DNA from 2 places in the Lottiidibacillus patelloidae genome. Region 2 is predicted to be linked to the other one. Evidence: a T-box and tRNA genes for the amino acid it is inferred to sense, from the RefSeq annotation. Region 2 holds a T-box; the other holds one or more tRNA genes.
The links. A T-box is a leader RNA that pairs with one kind of tRNA and senses whether it is charged. The one in region 2 lies ahead of pheS (phenylalanine--tRNA ligase subunit alpha), so its partner is inferred to be a tRNA-Phe.
Positions count from the first base shown of each region.

Region 1: it encodes a tRNA-Phe, which carries the amino acid that the T-box ahead of pheS (phenylalanine--tRNA ligase subunit alpha) is inferred to sense. The anticodon was not compared.

Region 1 is NZ_NPIA01000008.1:142,604-153,887, forward strand. It holds gene CIB95_RS13875 (iron-containing alcohol dehydrogenase) at 1-251, opposite strand, end outside; gene CIB95_RS13880 (DUF378 domain-containing protein) at 389-622, shown strand; gene yugI (S1 domain-containing post-transcriptional regulator GSP13) at 669-1,079, opposite strand; gene CIB95_RS13890 (hypothetical protein) at 1,275-2,390, opposite strand; gene CIB95_RS13895 (RNA polymerase sigma factor) at 2,377-2,934, opposite strand; gene dat (D-amino-acid transaminase) at 3,239-4,075, opposite strand; gene CIB95_RS13905 (hypothetical protein) at 4,125-4,370, opposite strand; gene CIB95_RS13910 (N-acetylmuramoyl-L-alanine amidase) at 4,483-5,214, opposite strand; gene CIB95_RS13915 (alpha/beta fold hydrolase) at 5,290-6,174, shown strand; gene CIB95_RS13920 (ABC transporter permease) at 6,206-7,462, opposite strand; gene CIB95_RS13925 (ABC transporter ATP-binding protein) at 7,455-8,354, opposite strand; gene CIB95_RS13930 (GNAT family N-acetyltransferase) at 8,432-9,346, opposite strand; tRNA gene CIB95_RS13935 (tRNA-Glu) at 9,577-9,648, opposite strand; tRNA gene CIB95_RS13940 (tRNA-Ser) at 9,669-9,759, opposite strand; tRNA gene CIB95_RS13945 (tRNA-Ile) at 9,769-9,842, opposite strand; tRNA gene CIB95_RS13950 (tRNA-Gly) at 9,848-9,921, opposite strand; tRNA gene CIB95_RS13955 (tRNA-Tyr) at 9,925-10,009, opposite strand; tRNA gene CIB95_RS13960 (tRNA-Phe) at 10,036-10,111, opposite strand; tRNA gene CIB95_RS13965 (tRNA-Asp) at 10,132-10,207, opposite strand; tRNA gene CIB95_RS13970 (tRNA-Ser) at 10,213-10,305, opposite strand; tRNA gene CIB95_RS13975 (tRNA-Met) at 10,315-10,391, opposite strand; tRNA gene CIB95_RS13980 (tRNA-Ala) at 10,426-10,501, opposite strand; tRNA gene CIB95_RS13985 (tRNA-Pro) at 10,521-10,597, opposite strand; tRNA gene CIB95_RS13990 (tRNA-Arg) at 10,604-10,680, opposite strand; tRNA gene CIB95_RS13995 (tRNA-Leu) at 10,701-10,785, opposite strand; tRNA gene CIB95_RS14000 (tRNA-Lys) at 10,805-10,880, opposite strand; tRNA gene CIB95_RS14005 (tRNA-Thr) at 10,891-10,966, opposite strand; rRNA gene rrf (5S ribosomal RNA) at 10,976-11,092, opposite strand; partial or broken rRNA gene CIB95_RS14015 (23S ribosomal RNA) at 11,219-11,284, opposite strand, start outside.
Region 2 is NZ_NPIA01000002.1:411,147-422,430, forward strand. It holds gene rnhC (ribonuclease HIII) at 1-503, shown strand, start outside; gene CIB95_RS06115 (hypothetical protein) at 529-972, opposite strand; gene pheT (phenylalanine--tRNA ligase subunit beta) at 1,296-3,725, opposite strand; gene pheS (phenylalanine--tRNA ligase subunit alpha) at 3,740-4,774, opposite strand; T-box leader at 4,952-5,188, opposite strand; gene CIB95_RS06130 (TrmH family RNA methyltransferase) at 5,239-6,003, opposite strand; gene sspI (small acid-soluble spore protein SspI) at 6,100-6,306, shown strand; gene CIB95_RS06140 (M42 family metallopeptidase) at 6,382-7,467, opposite strand; gene CIB95_RS06145 (dUTP diphosphatase) at 7,540-8,034, opposite strand; gene rplT (50S ribosomal protein L20) at 8,126-8,482, opposite strand; gene rpmI (50S ribosomal protein L35) at 8,515-8,715, opposite strand; gene infC (translation initiation factor IF-3) at 8,738-9,241, opposite strand; ribosomal protein L20 leader region at 9,305-9,438, opposite strand; gene thrS (threonine--tRNA ligase) at 9,713-11,284, opposite strand, start outside.

The DNA of each region.
Region 1 (11,284 bases), on a different contig from region 2:
CATATAGCAATACCTTTTTCCACTGTAGATAAGCGTGGGTTTGGTTCAACTCCTGCTAATTCATGTACTTCTGCATTTATTTTTTTTAGCTCGTTTAATACATTTTCATAAATTCCTGTTCGCTTAATACTGCCTCCACCATATACGAGTAAAATTTTTTTACCGTACTGTGCTACTTCTTTCGATAAATTGCTTAATGTACCTTTTCCAAAAATTAATTTTGTAGGATTATGTTGTTCAAATGAATTCATTGTCGTCACTTCCCTTTGCTTTTTCATTTATTATGACAAAACTTTGCCCTTTGGTAAAATATTTCAATTGTATAAATCATTTAATAATTACTAAAGATAGAAATGAGCAAATTAATCTTCTAAGGAGGGACCCAATCATGAGTGGTATTCAACGTTTTGCTCTAGCTTTAACAATTATAGGTGCTATTAACTGGGGATTAATTGGTTTCTTTCAATTTGATTTAGTAGCTGCGATCTTTGGCGGTCAAGATGCTGCACTTTCACGCATCGTCTACGGACTTGTCGGTATCGCTGGTTTAATTAACTTAGGTTTATTATTTAAACCATCAGAAGAAGTCGAAAGAAGCCATGCAACAGATGGTATAAGATAAATTTTAGGAAAATAAAAAAACGTCCTTTAACGGGACGTTTTTTCTATTACTTCTTTAATAAAGATTGACGATCGTCTGATTGTGCAATCCAATCTTGCAGCTTATCTTTTAGCGTATTAAAACCGCTAGCAGCTTCTGTTTGAGATGCAGCTGAATAAGAAGAAGTTTTAGTAGCTTTAGGTGCACGACGTGGCTTTGGAGCTTCTTGAGCTGGAGCCTCTTGTGTAGCACGGATTGATAAGCTAATTTTTCCTTTTTCTTCATCTACAGAAAGTACTTTTACTTGTACTTCTTGCCCAACAGATAGATATTCATTAATATCTTTAACGAAGCCATGAGCAACTTCAGAAATATGAACTAAGCCTTGTTTTTCTTCGTTTAAAGCAACAAAAGCACCATATGGTTGGATACCTGTTACTTTTCCTTCTAATACAGATCCTACTTCAATTTTAGACATGGTAACACTCCCGAATTTTATCTTTATCACGCAGTTATCAATTATAACACAGTCAGACTCTAATAGCAAAACATGGTTTTTTGGGCACATTTTTATTATTAACAAATTAAAGAATTTAATGAAATAAAATTGCTAATGTCAAAAAAAAATGTCTAAAATGATCGCTAGAAGCAATCACTTTAGACTTTCAAATAATTATTGCATTGGCATAAAGTTTACTTTCCAAATGCCTTTGTCGTTTTTAGTTAAGGCGAAGCCAATCATACTCTCACGATCTGCAAAGTTTTCGCTTCTATGCATAATTATATCAGCTGTATCCGTCTCTTCATTATCTCTAATATTACTTTCAGCTGTAAATACAATTTGCTCCATCATGTATATCGATTCTATAAAATCTCTCCGCTGTTGCTTCATTTCTTCTGATGGTGGCGTAGATTCTTCTAAATATGTTTCTCTTGATGGGTAATGATGGTTCCCTGTTTTTACCAAAAGATGCCATTGCATATCATCATCACCATTAACTGAAGTATATAGCCATAACGCCATCACTTGAAACGGCTCAAGCCCTCTTAATACTTCATCGTCATAGCCACTATCTTTATACGCATCGTAAATATCTAGTATCTCATACTCCATTTTTCCAAACACATCATTGCCATAAATGTATTTTGTGTTTCCAATAAAGGAATTTAGTTTCTCCTTCGTAATTTCGAATTTATTTTCCTCTTGTGAATGACGATAATTCTCAACAATTATTTGTTTTGCCACATCCATAGAGTATATATCATGAAGTTTATCCTTAGGCATACTTAGATAATTACTTGCTTTATCATATAGTGAATTGAGCTGATCTTGAAAAACTTCATAGAAGGCTTTATTTTCTTCCTCATACTTTGTTTGCTCTTCTTCCTGTTTTTTAATAAATTCTTCCTTACTCATTCCTTTATCTTGGTCAGCACCATCACTTTCCTCTTGCTCATCATTAGTTCCTCCTGAAGAGTGACCATCATAAGATTCTTCTCCAGCACTCTCTGGTGAGGCATCTAATGCTAAAGATTCGTTAACTTCGTTCGATTTACTTCCGCCTTGACCTAATAATGAAGAAAGTCCAACGAATACTCCGATTAATAGAACTGCTGCCAGACTTGCAATATACGTAAAAGGATATTTCTTTACTGGCTTTTTTTTCGGTTGATCTCTTTCATTTAGAATATGGTATAAAATTTTCTCTGAATCGCTTGTTGTATCTATATTGTTGTATTCTTGTTTTAAATGGAGAAGTTTCTTCTCTAGGCGCTTATCCTCGAACATCTTTTATAACCTCCTCGTTGTCCATTAAGATATCTTTTAGTTTGTCTTTTGCTCGTTTTAATCTCGTTTTTACAGTAGAGAGTCTGAGACTTAGTACATCAGCTATTTCATCATATTTTTTATCGTGGAAGTAATATAAAATTAATGGCAGTTTATATTTTTCATTTAACTTTTGTATAGCAATGTGTAACATCTGAGCTTCCTCATCCTCTAACAGCGAGTCATTTAGTGCTTCGGAATAATCAACTCTCTCGTTCATCATTTTTTCCACTTTATTTTTGTTACGTTTATTTTTACGCTTTAAATCTCTCGTAACATTAAGGGTAATTTGGTATAACCAAGTAGTAAATTTCGCCTTTGAATATTGATTTAAAAAACGGTAAACTCTAATAAAAACTTCTTGTGTAACATCCTCAATATCGTTTAGTTCATTACCAATTTGGTAAGCAAACTTTTCAACTACTGGTAAATAGTGGTTCATTAACTGATGAAATGCTTCTATATCACCAGCTTGCGCAGCTTTTATTAAATCTGACTCCTGCATAAGTAATTACCTCTCTTTCTCACTTTCTTATTTATGTAACGATGAAATGGAATATATTGTTTCATTTTTTAAAATAAAAGATATCAACACTCATTTTAACAATATAATTGTTGAAAAATTGCGCTTTTATTGAAATTTAGTAAAAATAATAACTTTTTTATAAATCAACGTATTAAAAGTAGAATAACAGGAAAAGATATAACTAGCTTTCAAGTAATCCCCCCCTTTTATTTTGGCAAAGTCGCTTGCGACTTTGTCTTTTTTTTGCACAAAAAAAGACTGTACGAGTTGTACAGCCTTCCATTTATTTCTTCGTTAATTCTTTAAATCCTTCATATATATTCTTTGTCAGTTCTCCGACTTTACCATTACTAATCTTTTCGCCTTCAACAATAGTAATTGGAAGAACTTCTGACGTTGTACTGGTTACAAAACATTCATCCGCTTCTTTTAAAAAATGTGGTGTGAAAAATTCTTCATGTATTATTATGTTTAATTCCTTAGCCACTTTGAGAACTGCAATCCTCGTAATTCCAGGTAAAATCCCTTTATGGAGTGGTGTTGTATAAAGTTCATTATTCTTAACAACAAAAATATTGCTTGCAGATCCTTCGGTTACAACGTTATCTTTATAAAAAATAGCTTCATAACATCCTTTTTCAGCGGCTTCATTCTTTGCTAGTATATTAGGCAGTAAGTTTAATGATTTAATATAACAATTTGCCCATCTTTGATCTTCTCTTAATAATACACTTCCACCATTTTCTCTAATATCATCCGCTATTTTTTTTGACTTTCGAAAAATCATAGCAGTTACTGGTTGGATATCTTTATCGAAAACATGGTTTCTAGGGGCTGAGCCTCTTGTGATTTGCATGTATATATCAACATTACTTTCATTTAAACGATTTAATCCTTCAGCAATATACTGCTTAAATTCCTCATCACTGTAAGGCATTGGGATGTGAAGTGCTTCGGCACTATTTTTTAATCTTTCAAGGTGTTCTTCCAACATAAATGGTTTTCCATTATATATCCGTACTACTTCGTATACACCATCACCAAAAAGATAACCTCGATCTTCTAATGATACTATTTTTTCGGTACTTTCAATAAACTCCCCATTATAAAAAGCCAGCATATGCCACCCTCCACTACCATCATTTATTATTTTAAACCTTACAGTTATTTTAAGGTAATTGAAATGGAAAGTGAATTATTTGAGCTGGAGCTTTATTCACAAACCGATGCTCGGTTCGATATCCACCTTTTTTTCGCTTACAATATGTTCTTTTAGATATTGGCCTTGGATGTGACCACGCTAAAGAATCGGGATTATCCCATGAGTCGTGCGTTATTAATTCTTGCTTATAGTAATAGCGATTTCCACTAGGATACTCCTCGCATATATAGCGAACGGTATAAACACTATGCACGTAAATTCCTCCATAATCCTTTTCTACTATTCTTTCTCGTGGGCAGGCCTGGTATACTGCCTATGTAAAAATAAATAGCACCTATAGAAGAATCTATTAGGTGCTGAGCTTATTACTTAGTCTCGTCAACTTCATCTTCAACGATATACGTATCGTATCCTTTACCACGCAGCTCCTTCGCAAGTCTTAATGCATTATTTTTCACACGGAATGCACCAACTTGCACTTTATAAAGTTTTGATGATTTCTCTTCTTTTACATATTCAACATTGAAAATTTCACAAATTGCTTTTGCTAGTTCAACAGCACATTCTTTGCGATATGCTTCCGTTATTAAAAGTCTGGCTTCCCTTAAATTATCCATAAATCCGCATTCGACTAATATCGTTGGGATGCTTTTTTTCGTTTTGCGGACAATATATAACCAACTACCATCTTTTACACCACGGTCTCTCATTTCTGTGCCTTTCATTAACCACTTATGAATGATTTGACCATATCTCTTTGACGTCTCGTCAGCTACATAAGCAAACGTTGTAATTCCACCCCAATCGCCCCATTCTCCTTTAAAAGCATTAGCATGGACAGATAGAAATAAATCTACATCCGCATCATTAGCTTTTTTTACACGGTCATAAAGCGACGTATCTTTATCTGTAGGTGCCGTTAATAACGTCCGAAATCCGCATCGTTTTAATTCTTCATTTAAAATCTCTACAACTCTTGAGTTAAATTCGTTTTCCTTCATGAAGCCACCTTCAGGAAATACTGGCGTTCTCTTTCCTGCCGTTTCCATTCCATGGCCGTCATCCAAGGCTATTAAAAATTTACTGCCATCATTCATTGCATACTCTCCTCCTTCTAAAAAGTTATCCTCATAATAAAAATATGGGAAATTAGCTACTGAGGTGCGCCCGTTATGAATTTTTCTATGAAAATCGTAAAAAATAACGTTATGAAAAATGAATATAGAATAACTTATATGAAGGATACAATTACGATTAATACGATCAATGTATATTATGAAAGTTATGTAGAGGAGGGAAGAGAAAAGCCAACAATTATTTTAATCCATGGGTTTTTATCTTCTATATTTAGCTTCAGGAAGTTAATGCCGTTGTTAACTGAACATTTTCATGTATATGCCATTGATTTACCGCCGTTTGGGAAAAGTGAAAAATCGCGTTCTTTCTTTTATTCTTTTTCGACTTATAGTAAACTGGTTGCTTCCTTTTGTGCAAAGAAAAAGCTGTCGAAGGTCAATATTGTCGGACATTCTTTAGGTGGGCAAATAGCCATGCATGTAGCAAAAACATACCCGGATTTAGTGAATAAACTTGTCTTGCTCTGTTCATCTGGCTATATTACTCGTCCGTCACGAAAAATGTTAGCAGCTTCTTACATTCCTTTTTTTAAATGGTACATGAAGAGGAAATTAGCCGAATCAGGTATAAGAGGAAACTTAATGAATGTTGTTTATGATAAGAAAATAGTGAATGAAGAGTTAGAACTAGGCTATGTGGAACCGTTTTTAGATGAAGCAATTTTCGATGCCTTGTTAGTAATGTATCGGAAACTAGAAAATCACTTAATCTCAAATGAGTTAAACCAAATTACTACAGAAACTTTGCTAATATGGGGAAAGGAGGACCGCGTAACGCCATTATCTGTTGGCAAAAGACTTCACAAGGACTTACCGAATAGTAAGCTAATTGTTTACGAAAAAGCAGGGCATTTAATTCCTGAGGAGATTCCGGAGAAGATTGTAACTGACATAAAAAAAATGATAAACCTCTCTACTTAATAGCTGGGAGGTTTATCTGCTTTTTCAATATTTACTTTTTCGTTATTTGAAAAGCTTTTTTTATATTCTTAAATGACATTGCATTTCCATACATTAATACGCCACCACTATAAATTCTCGCACCGATGATTGCAAGAGCTATCGTCGTACCAATTAATATAGAAATGGATAGAATTACTTCTAAAATTGGAACATCTAGCATCCCAACACGTAAAAACATAATCATCGGCGAGAAGAAGGGGATAAAAGATGTTACTTGGATGAATGACGTAGTCGGATTACCAAGCCCTGACATGGCAATCATAAAGCCGACTACCATTAAAATTATGACAGGAGAAACGACTTGATTCGCTTCTTCGACTCGATTTACAAGTGAACCTAAAACCGCTAAGAGCGTAGCATACAATAAAAATCCTAGCATGAAAAATACCAGTGCGTAAATTACTGTTATTACTGGTAGTTCATCAAAACTAATAAATTCAATAAAATTGCTAGGCGCGCCATCTTCCTTCGGCGGCCGATTTTTCATTCCAATGTATCCTGCCGATAATATTAAAGTGAACTGGGTTAATCCTAATGCGGCAATTCCAACTATCTTTCCAAACATTTGTGTCACAGGTGATACGGATGAAATCAATATTTCCATTACTCTTGAAGATTTCTCTGTAGCAACCTCTGTTGAAATCATCGTTCCATAAAAGATGACTGCAAAATAGATTAAAAATAATAGAACGTAGACAATTCCTCTTGCCGCATCTAATTCTTCTTCTGTTTTTGCACCTTTTTCAAGAGCAATTTTTTCAAACGGAACAGGTTCATATATTTTCGCTACTTCTGCCGGGTCCAGTCCTAATTGCTCTGTCGCTTGCATGATTTTGACTTGTTGAAGTGCTCGTTGTATATCATTGATCCAACTAGCCTCTGTCACTGTTTTAGCTTTGAAGGTTGCCACTGGAAGATTTTCATTAGATACCTTTAGATGTAACAAGCCATCGTAGTTACCTTCGATTACTTCCTCTGTCGCTTTATTTTCACTATCATCATATGAAATAAGATTTATATGGGTATCCGTATTACTTAAATGCTGCTCTAGTAGAGGCTTTAATTGTTTCGTCTCATCTAAGACAATTACGGAAATAACTTCCTCCTTATCAAACTTAGCGATAATGACATCCATGTTGGAAACGAGTAAGATTAGTGCAACCGAAATGACACTCGTAATAATAAAAGCTTTCGATTTTAATTTATTAATGTATGTATGTAAAAAAACAATGAAAAACTTATTCATGACCTTCACCCACCTTTTCAATAAAAATCTCATTTAAAGATGGTTCAGCTAATTCAAACTTATTTACAAACCCTTTACCTTGCAAATATTCAAAAATTGTCTGTGATAATTGCTCATTAGATATACTTAGCTCCACTTCATGAGCTCTCTTTTCCATTCTTTCTACACCTTCAATATTGATTAATTCATCAAGAGGAAAGTCGGCTTGGATGATGACCTTTTTCAACCCGTATGACCTTTTTACTTCCTTTAATGAACCGGTAACAACGGATTTACCCTTCTTTAGAATACATAGGTTTTCACATAATTCCTCTACGTGCTCCATCCGATGACTAGAAAAGACAATAGTTGCTCCTTGATCTTTTAAGAAATAAACTGCTTTCTTTAAAAGTTCTACATTTACCGGATCCAACCCACTAAAAGGTTCATCTAAAATGATTAGTTCAGGCTTATGTTGTACTGCTGCTATAAACTGTATCTTTTGTTGATTTCCCTTTGATAGTTCTTCCACTTTCTTATTTGCGTATTCGGGAACTTTAAAAAAATCAAGCCAAAATTCAATTTGTGCAATACACTCTTTTTTCTTCATCCCTTTTAAGCGCCCTAAATAGAGTAATTGATCCTTCACTTTAATATTAGGGTATAAACCTCTTTCTTCAGGTAAATAACCTACGAGATGACTAGTTTTATAATCTAGTTTCTGACCACCCCATAGCACTTCACCATCAGTTGGTGAAAGTAACCCTAGTGCCATCCGAAATGTCGTCGTTTTGCCAGCACCGTTCCCACCTAATAAACCAAATAATTCCCCTTTTGGTATCTCTAATGAAAGGTTATCAACTGCAGTCGCACCTGCAAACTTTTTAGTAACTTCTCTAATAGATAGACCCATTTTTCTCAACCCTTTCTTATAATACAAAGGTACTAGTAGTATTACTTATTTATTCTAGAGTTATTGTAAAAATACCTTTATTCTAAATGCATATCAGTTAGAGATTTGTTTCTAATAAATCCAAGGTTTTCATAAAGTTCTATTGCTGAATTATCTTTTATTACAGCTAAACGGGTAGCTGGGTACTCTTTACTCGATATGTTTATAGAGTGGGTTAACAAAAATCGTCCAAGACCTTTATTTTGATGTTCAGGGTCTACTACTAAACTCATAATTAAAGGATAATCTTCAAATTCCATGTGTAAGCAGACACCAACAATCTTATTATTGCTATTATCAACAATAACTCTTGAACACTCATCCATGATTTTATTGTCTTTATGCTTTTCTATGAATTCCGTAACATGTAGAATATAATCTTCTTTTGATGCAATTTGTTTATAAACTGGATTTGCTTTATAGGATTTCATAATTAAATATGCTATATCATTTATGTCTTCCATTGAAATAGATCTTGAAATATATCCTTCAGGAAGCATTGCCTTCATTGATTGTGTTGGACGTATCATCCAATAATTAACTTCATGAACTTGGCATCCTTTTTGTTTATACATTGCAACGTGTTCTTCTACAATTTCTCTCAGATAAATCTTCTCTTCTGTTTTCGATACCTTTTTTAAATGCTCTAAAAGCTTGTCGACTAATCCTTCATAATCGTCATAAGGAGGAACAACAAATAAATCTGACATAAAATTAGGTTTTAGGAATACACCGCCAACAACGTTTTCATCTTTTATGATTAAATATCCGCAATTAAAAATAGATACTATTTCCAATGATGTCTCCGAGGACCTTCGAAAATAGTAATCTGCATATTTTTGTCCATAATAAATCGAATAATATTTAAAGTATTCATTTGGTTCTTTAAAAACTAGCCTCAATCCATCTCCTAATTCAATATGCTGTTGTAATGATTGAACATGCTCAGTCAAAGTTATCTCCATCCTCGTTATAGTAATTTTCTAATGCTAAAAATCTCAGTAAATAAAAAAACTCATCTATCAGATGAGTTTTTATCTTGATGACCCGTACGGGATTCCGACGCGAAGCTAGTCCTGCTCTTCTCTGGATTAAGCTTCACTTACTATGCAGGGGAACCCTTGGGTGAGAATTACGTTCTTAATACAAAAAAACTCATCTATCAGATGAGTTTTTATCTTGATGACCCGTACGGGATTCGAACCCGTGTTACCGCCGTGAAAGGGCGGTGTCTTAACCGCTTGACCAACGGGCCTTAATAAAATTGTGTGCGACTGGCGGAGAAGGAGGGATTTGAACCCTCGCGCCGCTCGCGCGACCTACACCCTTAGCAGGGGCGCCTCTTCAGCCTCTTGAGTACTTCCCCAAAAATGGATGGGCCTGAGTGGACTCGAACCACCGACCTCACGCTTATCAGGCGTGCGCTCTAACCAGCTGAGCTACAGGCCCATTATTGGAGCGGGTGATGAGAATCGAACTCACAACATCAGCTTGGAAGGCTGAGGTTTTGCCATTAAACTACACCCGCAAATGGTGGAGGGGGGCAGATTCGAACTGCCGAACCCGTAGGGAGCGGATTTACAGTCCGCCGCGTTTAGCCACTTCGCTACCCCTCCGAATATTAAGTTAGTTTAGTGAAAAATGGTGGCTCGGGACGGAATCGAACCGCCGACACGAGGATTTTCAGTCCTCTGCTCTACCGACTGAGCTACCGAGCCTAATCAATGTTTAATAAAAATGGCGGTCCCGACCGGGATCGAACCGGCGATCTCCTGCGTGACAGGCAGGCATGTTAACCGCTACACCACGGGACCATTTATGGAGGAGGAAGAGGGATTCGAACCCCCGCGGGTTTTGACACCCCTGTCGGTTTTCAAGACCGATCCCTTCAGCCAGACTTGGGTATTCCTCCGAAATATTATGGTAGCGGCGGAGGGAGTCGAACCCACGACCTCACGGGTATGAACCGTACGCTCTAGCCAGCTGAGCTACACCGCCATAATATAATTACTACTAGATTATTCAATTTAAATGGTGGAGCCTAGCGGGATCGAACCGCTGACCTCCTGCGTGCAAGGCAGGCGCTCTCCCAGCTGAGCTAAGGCCCCAAATAATTAATAGATTTAATGGTCGGGAAGACAGGATTTGAACCTGCGACCCCCTGGTCCCAAACCAGGTGCTCTACCAAGCTGAGCCACTTCCCGTAGAAATGGCGCGCCCGAGAGGAGTCGAACCCCTAACCTTTTGATCCGTAGTCAAACGCTCTATCCAATTGAGCTACGGGCGCATTTTTTCTATCTATTTATATGGTGCGGGTGGAGGGACTTGAACCCCCACGCCATACGGCACTAGATCCTAAGTCTAGCGCGTCTGCCAATTCCGCCACACCCGCATAATTATTAGTAAATAAATGGTGAGCCATGAAGGACTCGAACCTTCGACCCTCTGATTAAAAGTCAGATGCTCTACCAACTGAGCTAATGGCTCTCAAAAATAGTGGTGCCGGCAAGAGGACTTGAACCCCCGACCTACTGATTACAAGTCAGTTGCTCTACCAACTGAGCTACACCGGCATTTAAAAAGCCTGGCAACGTCCTACTCTCACAGGGGGACAGCCCCCAACTACCATCGGCGCTGAAGAGCTTAACTTCCGTGTTCGGTATGGGAACGGGTGTGGCCTCTTCGCCATCATTACCAGACAAGTTTTAACGACAAGATAAATTATACCATGCAACTTAATGCTAAAACAATGGTATTTTCTTGCAGTTAAAAGGAACATCGTTCCTTCAAAACTAGATAACGACAAACACACACATTTAAAAAAATTGGTTAAGTCCTCGATCGATTAGTATCTGTCAGCTTCACGTGTTACCACGCTTCCACACCAGACC
Region 2 (11,284 bases):
CAAAAATATTAATTAAGACAATCCCTTATAGTTTATTAACATTACATAACCCTAAGTACAATGAATTGCAAAAGAAAGGCTATTCGCAAGGGAAAATGAAAGCTCTTCTTCATAATCAGGCTATTAATCACTTGTTACGAAAGATTGAAGGACAAAAGCTCGATGGCATATTAATTGATCAGTTTGCCGAACCGGGAGTGTATTTTAACTATTTAAAAGCAGAGAAAAGTGTAATGAAGGAAAATGTTTACCTTGCGACAAAAGCTGAAGGCATTCACTTATCTGTTGCCTCTTCCTCCATCATTGCACGATACGCTTTTTTAAAGGAAATGGATGAATTAAGTACAAAAGCAGGATTTACGATTCCAAAAGGTGCAGGAAGCCATGTTGATAACGCTGCGGCGAAGTTAATTAAGCAGCAAGGTGCGGAAGCATTGTGGACATTTACAAAACATCACTTTGCGAATACAGAGAAAGCGAAGAAAATTGCTGAGAAGATATAAAAATTAAAAGGATCCAGCCATTTTTTTATGACTGGATTCTTTTTTCAAGACTATTAATTTTTGTATCATGCTTTCCTGTTTTCTCACTTAAATAATCAATATCATATGTTAAACTATCAACTTTTTTATTAATTAAGTTAAGAGTTGCTTTAATATCTTCTTGCTGGTTTTTTTCTATATTATTAAGTCGGTGTATAACTTCTTCTAACTTCTTATCAACTACATTAAATTTCTTATCTACTACAGTAAACTTCTTATCAACTTCATTAAACCTCTTATCAACTTCATTAAACCTCTTATTAACTTCATTAAACCTCTTATTAACTTCATTAAACCTCTTATCAACTTCATTAAACCTATGTTCGAATTTCTTATCGAGTTGATCCATTTTCTTATCAAAATTATCAAATTTCATATCGACTTTATCAAATCGGTCTAAAATAGCTTTTAATATTTCATTATTTTCCATTAGAAGCGCCCCTTTTTGATAATAGTTTGATAGTTTTATTATACCACAATATATTTTTTCTTAAACTTACTACTTCCCCCTGCAAGTTGTACACGTAGAAATATTCTTAGCCGTTTAAGTTCATGCTGATGAGTTTGTTGTCTTAAATGTAGTAAATTCATTTCACAAAAGCTATTGTTTAGGACTTATGATGGAGTCGATCTTGGAAAAAATACAGGTCATTTGTGTATTGAATTAAAGTTTTTTTACAGAAAAAATGTACCCTCCAAGTAAACGTTTTATCGTCTACTTTAAAGGGTACACTTTGGGATCATTTAATAAAATTATCCTCTTAAAGTTGCTCCTGCTTTTTCTGCTAAAGCATCAAGAACTATTTGGTGTGCTTTTGTTACTTCTTCCTCTGTTAACGTCTGTTCATCATTGTAATAGCGAAGGGAGAATGCTAGTGACTTTTTACCAGCTTCCATATGCTCTCCTTGGTATACATCAAATAAGTGAACATCTTTCAGAAGTTCTCCGCCTGCTTCTTTTATAACAGACTGAAGCGTTCCAGCTTGAACTGTTTCCTCAACAACTAAAGCGATATCTCTCGTCATTGAAGGGTAGCGTGGTAATTTATCATAAGCTAGTGCTTCTACGTTAATTGATATTAAAGCATCAACATCTAATTCAAATACATATGTTTCACTAATTTCATAAGCTTTTTCTTCTGTCGGGTGTACTTGACCAATACATCCGATGAATGTGTCGTTGATATAGATAGAAGCTGTACGACCAGGATGTAATCCTTCACGCTCATCTTGTTTAAATGTTACAGTATCCGCATCAATTCCTAGCTTAGCGAACAACCCTTCTAATAGTCCCTTAGCAACGAAGAAGTCTGCTGCTTTCTTTTCCCCTTGCCACTTGTTTTCATGCCAGTTCCCAGAGATTGCACCTGCTAAGCGCTCTTTTTCTTCTGGTAAGTTTTCAAGGTTTTCTTCTTTCGTTAAGAACACTTTGCCAATCTCATAAATAGCAACATCTTCCATTTGGCGACTTTGGTTATAATGAACAACCTCTAAAAGATGCGGGATTAAGCTCGTACGTAATTGACTACGTTCTTCACTCATTGGCATTTTTAATGTAACAGGGTAAAGTCCTTCATTGTTAAATGCGTATTGTAATGACTTTTCTGAGCTAGTTAATGCATATGTTTTCGCTTGGTACATTCCTGCACCTTCCATAAAGCGACGCATCATTCTACGCTTATATTGATATTCTGTTAACGTTCCTGGAGTAGAAGCTCCTACCGGTAATGTTGTTGGAATTTCGTCATAACCGAATAGACGTGCAACTTCTTCAATTAAATCTTCAGAAATTGTAATGTCCCAACGTCTTGTCGGTACTTCTACTGTAAAGTTACCTGCTTCTTCTTTGTAAGCAAATTGAAGGCGAGTGAAAATCGCGCCAACTTCATCACTAGTTAATGATGTTCCTAAAACAGCGTTAATGCGATCTGCCGTGACAGAAACTGTAGTCGCTTCCGTGTTAACTTCGCCAGCTTCAACTACACCTTCCAAAACTGTTCCACCAGCAAGTTCTGCCATTAATGCTGCCGCGCGGTCACATGCTGCTTTGACACGTTTTGGATCAATTCCTTTTTCAAAACGGCTACTAGCTTCACTGCGCAAGCCTAAATCTTTTGATGCTTGACGAACTGTTTGAGCATCAAAGTATGCTGCTTCAATTAATACCGTTGTCGTGTCATCTTGCACTTCAGAAGTTGCTCCACCCATCACACCAGCAACGGCAATTGGCTCTTTACCGTTCGTAATTACTAGGTGGTGGTCGTTTAACTTACGAGTTGCATCATCAAGTGTTACAATTTCTTCATCTTGCTTAGCAAGGCGGACAACTATTTCTTTAGAACCGATACGGTCATAATCGAATCCGTGTAGAGGCGTGCCATATTCTAATAACATGTAGTTTGTAATATCAACAATATTGCTGATCGGGCGAATCCCAGCTGCCATTAAGCGCGTTTGCATCCATAAAGGTGATGGACCAACTTTTACGTCTTTAACAATTCTTGCAGCGTAGTATGGATTTTCTTTTTTTGCATCAATCGATACAGAAATGTAATCGCTCGTTTTTTCAGCTGCTTCTGTTATTTCTGGCTGAGGCGTTTTCACGTCTTTTCCTAAAATTGCTGCAACTTCATAAGCGACACCTAACATACTTAAGCAGTCAGCACGGTTTGGTGTTAAACCAAGTTCTAAGACATGATCATGTAAGTTTAAGTATTCTAAAGCATCTTGCCCAGGTGTTACTGCTGTAGGAAAGACGAAAATTCCTTCGCTATATGTTTTTGCAACTAACTTGCTATCAATTCCAAGCTCTGATAACGAACAAATCATTCCGTGTGATGCTTCACCGCGAAGTTTTGCTTTTTTAATTTTGAAATTTCCTGGTAAGACTGCGCCGACTTTTGCAACAGCAACCGTTTGTCCTTGTGCTACATTTGGTGCACCACAAACGATTTGTACTAATTCTTCTTCTCCGATATCGACTTTCGTTACACGAAGTTTATCGGCATTCGGATGTTGCCCACATTCCACAACATGACCAACGACAACGCCAGAAATGCCTTTGTTTAACGTTTCGACACCTTCAACTTCAATACCACTTTTCGTAATTAAGTCTGCTAATTTTTCTGCAGAAATATCATTTATATCAACATATTCTTTTAACCAATTATAAGAAACAAACATTGAACTCTCCCTTTCTACACTCGTCCGAATTGTTTTAAAAATCTAGTATCATTCGTATAGAAATGACGAATGTCATCTACACCGTATTTCAGCATCGCAATACGTTCAGCACCCATTCCGAAAGCGAATCCAGTATACTTTTTCGAATCGAAACCAGCCATTTCAAGTACATTCGGATGTACCATTCCAGCTCCTAAAATTTCAATCCAGCCAGTTTTTTTACAAACATTACAGCCAGATCCACCGCACATCATACATGAAATATCAACTTCGACAGATGGCTCTGTGAATGGGAAGAAGCTAGGACGAAGACGAATGTCACGCTCTTCTCCGAACATTTTTTTCGCAAATGTTTCTAAAATTCCTTTTAAGTCACTCATGCGAACATTTTCATCAACAAGTAGTCCTTCAATTTGCATGAATTGGTGTGAGTGTGTTGCATCATCACTATCGCGACGGTATACACTACCAGGGCAAATAATTTTCACAGGACCTTTGCCTTCATGCTTACCCATCGTACGTGCTTGTACTGGTGATGTATGCGTACGAAGTAAAATGTCCTCAGTAATATAGAAAGAGTCTTGCATGTCTCGTGCTGGATGTCCTTTTGGTAAATTTAACGCTTCGAAGTTATAGTAATCTTGTTCTACTTCAGGACCTTCAGCAATCGTAAAGCCCATTCCTAAAAACAAGTCTTCAATTTCCTCAACGACAGCTGTTAATGGATGATGGTTTCCAGTGTTTACTTTACGTCCTGGAAGCGTGACATCAATTGTTTCTTCGCGAAGTTTTGCTTCGACTTCTGCCTGCTCAAATTTAGCGACCATTTCATCTAGCTTCGCTGTAATTTCAGCACGGACAACGTTTACAATTTGACCAACGACAGGGCGTTCTTCAGCAGATAATTTTCCCATGCCACGCATTACTTCTGTAATTGGACCTTTTTTTCCTAAATAGGCAACTTTAATATCTTGTAATTCCTTTAGATTTGCAGCTGCTTCAACCTTTTCAATTGCTTCAAGCTTTAATTGTTCCAGGCGTTCTTTCATTTTTTTCCCTCCAAAAATCTTTGTAAAGTAAACTTGCCGATTGCCAAGCCTTTTGTGTAGGCAGAGGCATAGTTGCACTTACACTTAGTACGTAAACTTTTTTGCATCTTCGTAAATCTTCAGTGCTAAAAAGTTATACTATTTAAACGTGTAAAATAAAAAAAATCCTCACTCCCGCAAAGGGACGAAGATTCCGTGGTACCACCCTAATTAACGATATAAAAATATACAATATCGCTCACTCAAGTTTTATAACGGTAATGAAACCGGTTCACCTTTAGTTGTAATTAGCAACGTCCAAGTGACAGCTCCAGAGTGAATTCAACTACATCATCCATAAGAATGCTTTCAGTCTTTGGCATTCTCTCCCTTGATGGTGAGCGGTAATTTACTACTCTCTTTCATAGCTTTTCCATATAGAATTAATTTCCTCTATTATACGCAAAACTCTTTAGAATGTGCAACTATCCTCGTAAATAATATAATAAAATTCCTGCAGCAAGAGATACATTTAATGATTCAGCCTTACCATAGATTGGTACATATAAGTTTTTATCTGTTTGCGAAAGTAAAGAAGCGTCAACTCCGCTACCTTCATTACCTACAATTAAAGCAAAGCCTCGTTCTGGATTGCTATCCATTTCTTGATAAGGAACTCCACCTTCAAGTGCTGTACCGTATACTGGGACACTATCTTCCTTGAACGTATTTAACCAAGTCGTAAGTTCAGCTGTAACTACTGGAATGTGAAAAAGTGAGCCTTGTGTCGCGCGAATTGTTTTTGCGTTATAAATATCTGCACAACCAGGGCTTAATAAAACACCATCTAATCCAGCCGCATCTGCAGTGCGAATCATTGTGCCAACATTACCTGGATCTTGAATGCGATCAAGTAATAACCATTTTTGCCCACGACCACTTGAGATATCTTTTGTTTCTTGCTTTTTACAAACAGCGATAATACCTTGAGGTGTTTCTGTTTCACTAATTGCTCTCATTACTTGATTTGAAACATATGTCATTGACACATTAGAGAAATCTAGTGCACGTGGTAAGTTTGCATCCTGGTCGACAATGATTGTCGTAATTTCCACATCACTTTTTAACGCTTCTTCAACAAGGTGAAAACCTTCTACTAAAAACGTATTTGTTTTTTCACGCTCTTTTTTCGTATGTAACTTCTTCCACTTTTTAACGGAAGGGTTTTGAAGTGAATCGATCATCTTCATCATTATTTTTCCTTCTTTCTCATTGATACATATTTTTTCACTCTTTAGAGAAAACTACCAAATAGGTTTTACTATGACTATAAAGAGGTGATGGTGATGAACTTAAATTTAAGAAATGCTATTATAACAAATGTTACTGGCAATTCTCAAGACCAGCTAAAAGACACAATTGTTGATGCAATTCAAAGTAAAGAGGAAAAGATGCTTCCAGGTCTTGGTGTTTTATTTGAAGTAATATGGCAAAATTCTGATCAAAGTACGCAACAAGAGTTATTGGAAACACTTGAGCAAGGACTTAAATAAGCAATACTATTAGAAAAACCAAAGCCAGCGGGAGATCCGCTGGCTTTGTTCTATTTATTGTCTAGTTCACTTTTCTTAGTTAAAAGTAATTTCTTTTACTGTATCAGCATCTAATCGTTTAATTACTTCTACAATTAATTTAACTGCATTTTCGAAATCGTCACGGTGAATCATCGCTGCATTTGAATGAATGTAGCGTGATGCTACAGTAATAGAAAGAGCCGGTACACCATTCGCTGTAATATGGATTGCCCCAGAATCTGTTCCACCAGCTGCAATTGAATCAAATTGGTAAGGGATTCCCTTTTCATCAGCAACATCTGTTACGAAGTCGCGTAGTCCTTTATGAGAAACCATTGAAGCATCATAAAGAATAATTTGCGGACCTTCCCCCATTTTACTAGCTGCATCTTTGCTTGACACTCCTGGTGTATCACCAGCAATACCTACATCTACTGCAAATCCAATATCTGGTTTAATAAAGTTCGTAGCAGTTTTAGCACCACGTAAACCAACTTCTTCTTGAACAGTTCCTACACCGTAAACGATATTAGGATGCTTTTCACCTTCTAATTGACGTAACACATCGATTGCAATTGCACAACCGATACGGTTATCCCAAGCTTTAGCAAGGAGCATTTTGTCATTATTCATTACTGTGAATTCAAAGTAAGGAACAACAGAATCCCCTGGTTTAACACCAAATTCCATTGCTTCTTCACGACTTGAAGCACCGATATCAATGAACATATCTTTAATATCTACTGGTTTCTTTCTCGCTTCAGGAGGAAGGATATGAGGTGGTTTTGAACCGATAATACCAGTTATATCACCTTTTTTCGTCATCACTGTCACTCGTTGCGCCAGCATTACTTGTGACCACCAACCACCAACCGTTTGGAAGCGTAAAAATCCTTTATCGTCGATTTGAGTAACCATAAATCCAACTTCATCAAGGTGACCTGCTACCATGATTTTCGGACCATTCTCATCTCCAACTTTTTTAGCAATTAAGCTTCCTAAGTTATCTGTAACCACTTCATCAGCAAATGGTTCTATGTATTTTTTCATTACTTCTCTAGGCTCACGTTCATTTCCAGGAATCCCTTTTGCATCGGTTAATTCCTTTAACATTTGTAAAGTTGCATCTAGTTTACTCATTGTTAAAAATACCCTCCCAATCGGACTATTACTTCCATTATACAGATTTCTTTTAGAGATAACAATTTTTAATCAGTATCCGGTACGTTGACGTACTATATTCACTTTATTTTTCTCTATGTATGCCCCTATTATTTCTTCGTTGGAAAATGTTAGTTTTTGTCCAATAATAAGGAAATTTTCAAAAAGATTTATGTAATTGCTCTTCGTTTTTTCTTTATCAAACTTTGCAAGGGTTTCATAAAGGGTGTTAAATAAGGATGTAAGGCTAACATCATTCCTCTGTTGTTGTTCTGATAGTTGTTCTACTTCATAAGAAAAAGTTAACCCTAATGATAAAATAAAGTGTAGTCCATCAACATATTCTTCTAAAATTTTCTCACGATCACTTGCTGGCTTAGTGCTCCAAAATTTAAAACATCTCGTTTCATTCGCTAATTCTCCAATTTCGACATAAAGAGCTAAAATCCTCTCTTGAATTAACTTTTTATTTTCTAAACCGTGTTGTTTTTCAATTTTTTCATCTAAAGACTTTTGCATCGCATATAATTCAGTAAAATTAAGCATTGCTTTTCCCCTTTATATTAGATGCATTTATTATAACAAAATGATTTCCAAAAAAACAAAAAACCACCCTGCAATAGGATGGTCAAAATAATTATTTTAAGTTTTCTTTAGCTTTAGCAGCTAAATCAGCAAATGCTTTTTCGTCATTTACAGCTAATTCAGCAAGCATTTTACGGTTAATGTTAATTTCAGCTAACTTTAAACCGTGCATTAAACGGCTGTAAGAAAGACCATTGATACGAGCTGCTGCGTTAATACGAGCAATCCATAACTTACGGAAGTCGCGTTTCTTTTGACGACGATCGCGATAAGCGTAAGTTAAACCTTTCATTACTTGTTGCTTAGCAGTTCTAAATAATCTATGTTTTGAACCAACATAACCTTTAGCTAATTTTAATACCTTTTTACGACGTGAACGAGCTACAGTACCGCCTTTTACTCTTGGCATTTAGTTTCCCTCCTAGTACTTCTATGATTGAATTATTTCATGTTTGTTAATTGCTCACGGATACGCTTGTAATCACCAGAGCTAACTACTGCAGATTTACGTAATTTACGTTTAACCTTCGTAGACTTGTTTGCGAATAAATGACTTGTATACGCATGAGAACGTTTTAATTTACCGCTTCCTGTTTTCTTAAAACGCTTAGCTGAACCACGATGAGTTTTCATTTTAGGCATGGATAGTTCCTCCTTAGATCAATTACTTTTCGTTTACTGGCGCTAAAATTAAGAACATGCTGCGCCCTTCCATTTTAGGCTTCGTTTCAATGGTAGAGAGGTCTTCACACTCTTTAGCAAGACGTTCTAGAACGTCTTTTCCAATTTTAGAGTGAGTAATGGCACGTCCGCGGAAACGAATACTCGCTTTCACTTTGTCACCTTTGCTTAAGAATTTACGTGCATTACGAAGCTTCGTATTAAAGTCATGCTCTTCAATCGTAGGACTTAATCGCACTTCTTTTAAGTTGATAATCTTTTGATTCTTACGAGCTTCTTTTTCTTTCTTTTGCTGTTCAAAACGGAATTTTCCGTAGTCCATAATACGGCATACAGGTGGTTTAGCATTTGGTGCTACCGCAACTAAATCTAAATTCGCATTTGCTGCAATTTCAAGAGCTTCGTTCTTCGTTTTAATTCCAAGCTGCTCACCATTTACATCAATGAGTCGGACTTCGCGAGCACGAATTCCCTCATTTACGTTCATGTCTTTACTAATATTGAGTCACCTCCAAGTGATATAAAAGAAATAGTTGTTTTCGAAAGCAAAGCATTAAAAAAAGCGTCGGTACATACTGCACCCACACTAAAGTCCTAATCTGACTATTAAATGATTAGTTCATCTACCACTCAACTGCAAATATGCGTTGACGAGGTGAGAAGCGGGTGCTTCTACTTTCAATATACAAACTATTTAATTACCTAAGAAATATATCATAAGTCAAACCCAACTGTCAAGCACGGTTTGCTTTATTAATCTTTATCACGCAATTAATAATACATAAATAACAGTTGTATTGCAAGAGATATTTTTCACTAGATAAAAGAGGCGGGGGCACAAGTGCCTGGCTCCTCATTGCACTCTCTACATGTACGCACTAATTAATCTTGTGTATACAAAAGATTGTAGCGTGAGGTGCCTGGCTCCTTGTTTTGTCCCAGCCTCTTTCTCAATCATTTATTTAATTTTTGTTACCTCTTCTACAATAGATGCTACGAATTCATCTAATGCATGTGAAGTTGATTTTTGCTCACCATACTTACGCACATTAACTGCATTACTATCTTTTTCTTGATCCCCTAGTACTAACATGTAAGGAATTTTTTGCATTTGCGCTTCACGGATTTTATAGCCAAGCTTTTCTTCTCGCTCATCTAATTCAACACGTATTCCTTTTGATTGCAATGTTTCTAATACATGTTTCGCATAATCTAAATGTACATCATTTGAAACTGGGATTACTTTCACTTGTACTGGAGCAAGCCATGTAGGGAATGCACCTTTGTATTCTTCGATTAAGTAGGCAACAAAACGTTCCATTGTTGAAACTACACCGCGGTGAATTACTACTGGACGATGATGGTTACCATCTTCACCGATGTAAGTTAAGTCAAAACGCTCTGGTAATAAGAAATCAAGTTGCACAGTTGATAAAGTTTCATCTTTCCCTAATGCTGTTTTAACCATCACATCTAGCTTAGGACCATAGAATGCCGCTTCACCTTCAGCTTCAACATAATCTAATTGAAGTTCATCCATCGCACCTTTTAACATTGCTTGAGCTTTATTCCACATTTCGTCATCATTGAAGTACTTTTCAGTATCTTCTGGATCGCGATAAGAAAGGCGGAAGTAGAAGTCTGTAATTCCAAAGTCTTTATATACTTCTTGAATTAACCGAACAACTCGGACAAACTCATCTTGAATTTGATCATGACGGGCAAAGATGTGCGCGTCATTTAAAGTCATTCCTCGAACGCGTTGTAAGCCTGATAACGCACCAGACATTTCATAACGGTGCATTTGCCCTAATTCAGCAATTCGAACTGGTAAGTTACGGTAGCTATATAAGTTGTTTTTGTAAACCATCATATGGTGTGGACAGTTCATCGGACGAAGAACTAAGTCTTCATTGTCCATTCCCATTGCCGGGAACATATCTTCTTGATAGTGATCCCAATGTCCTGACGTTTTGTATAGCTCTACACTTCCTAAAATCGGAGTGTACACGTGGCTATAGCCTAGTCGCTCTTCTTTATCGACAATGTAGCGTTCAATGACGCGACGTATTGTTGCTCCTTTTGGTAGCCATAAAGGTAATCCTTGGCCAACTTTTTGTGATACTGTGAACAAATCTAACTCTTTACCTAGCTTACGGTGATCACGCTCTTTTGCTTCTTCTAATAAACGTAAATGGTTTTCAAGCTCTGCTGGTTTAAAGAAAGCTGTCCCATAAATACGTTGAAGCATTTTATTTTTGCTATCACCGCGCCAGTATGCACCTGATAAACTCATTAACTTAAATACTTTAATTTTTGAAGTTTGCGGAATATGAGGTCCGCGACATAGATCTGAAAACTCACCTTGCTCATAAATAGTAATTGTTTCATCTTCTGGAATAGCACTTAATAATTCAATTTTTAAAGGGTCTTCTAATTTTTCATACATTTCTAACGCTTCATTGCGTGATACTTCTTTACGAACAACCTCAATGTTTTCATCGATAATTCGCTTCATTTCCTTTTCAAT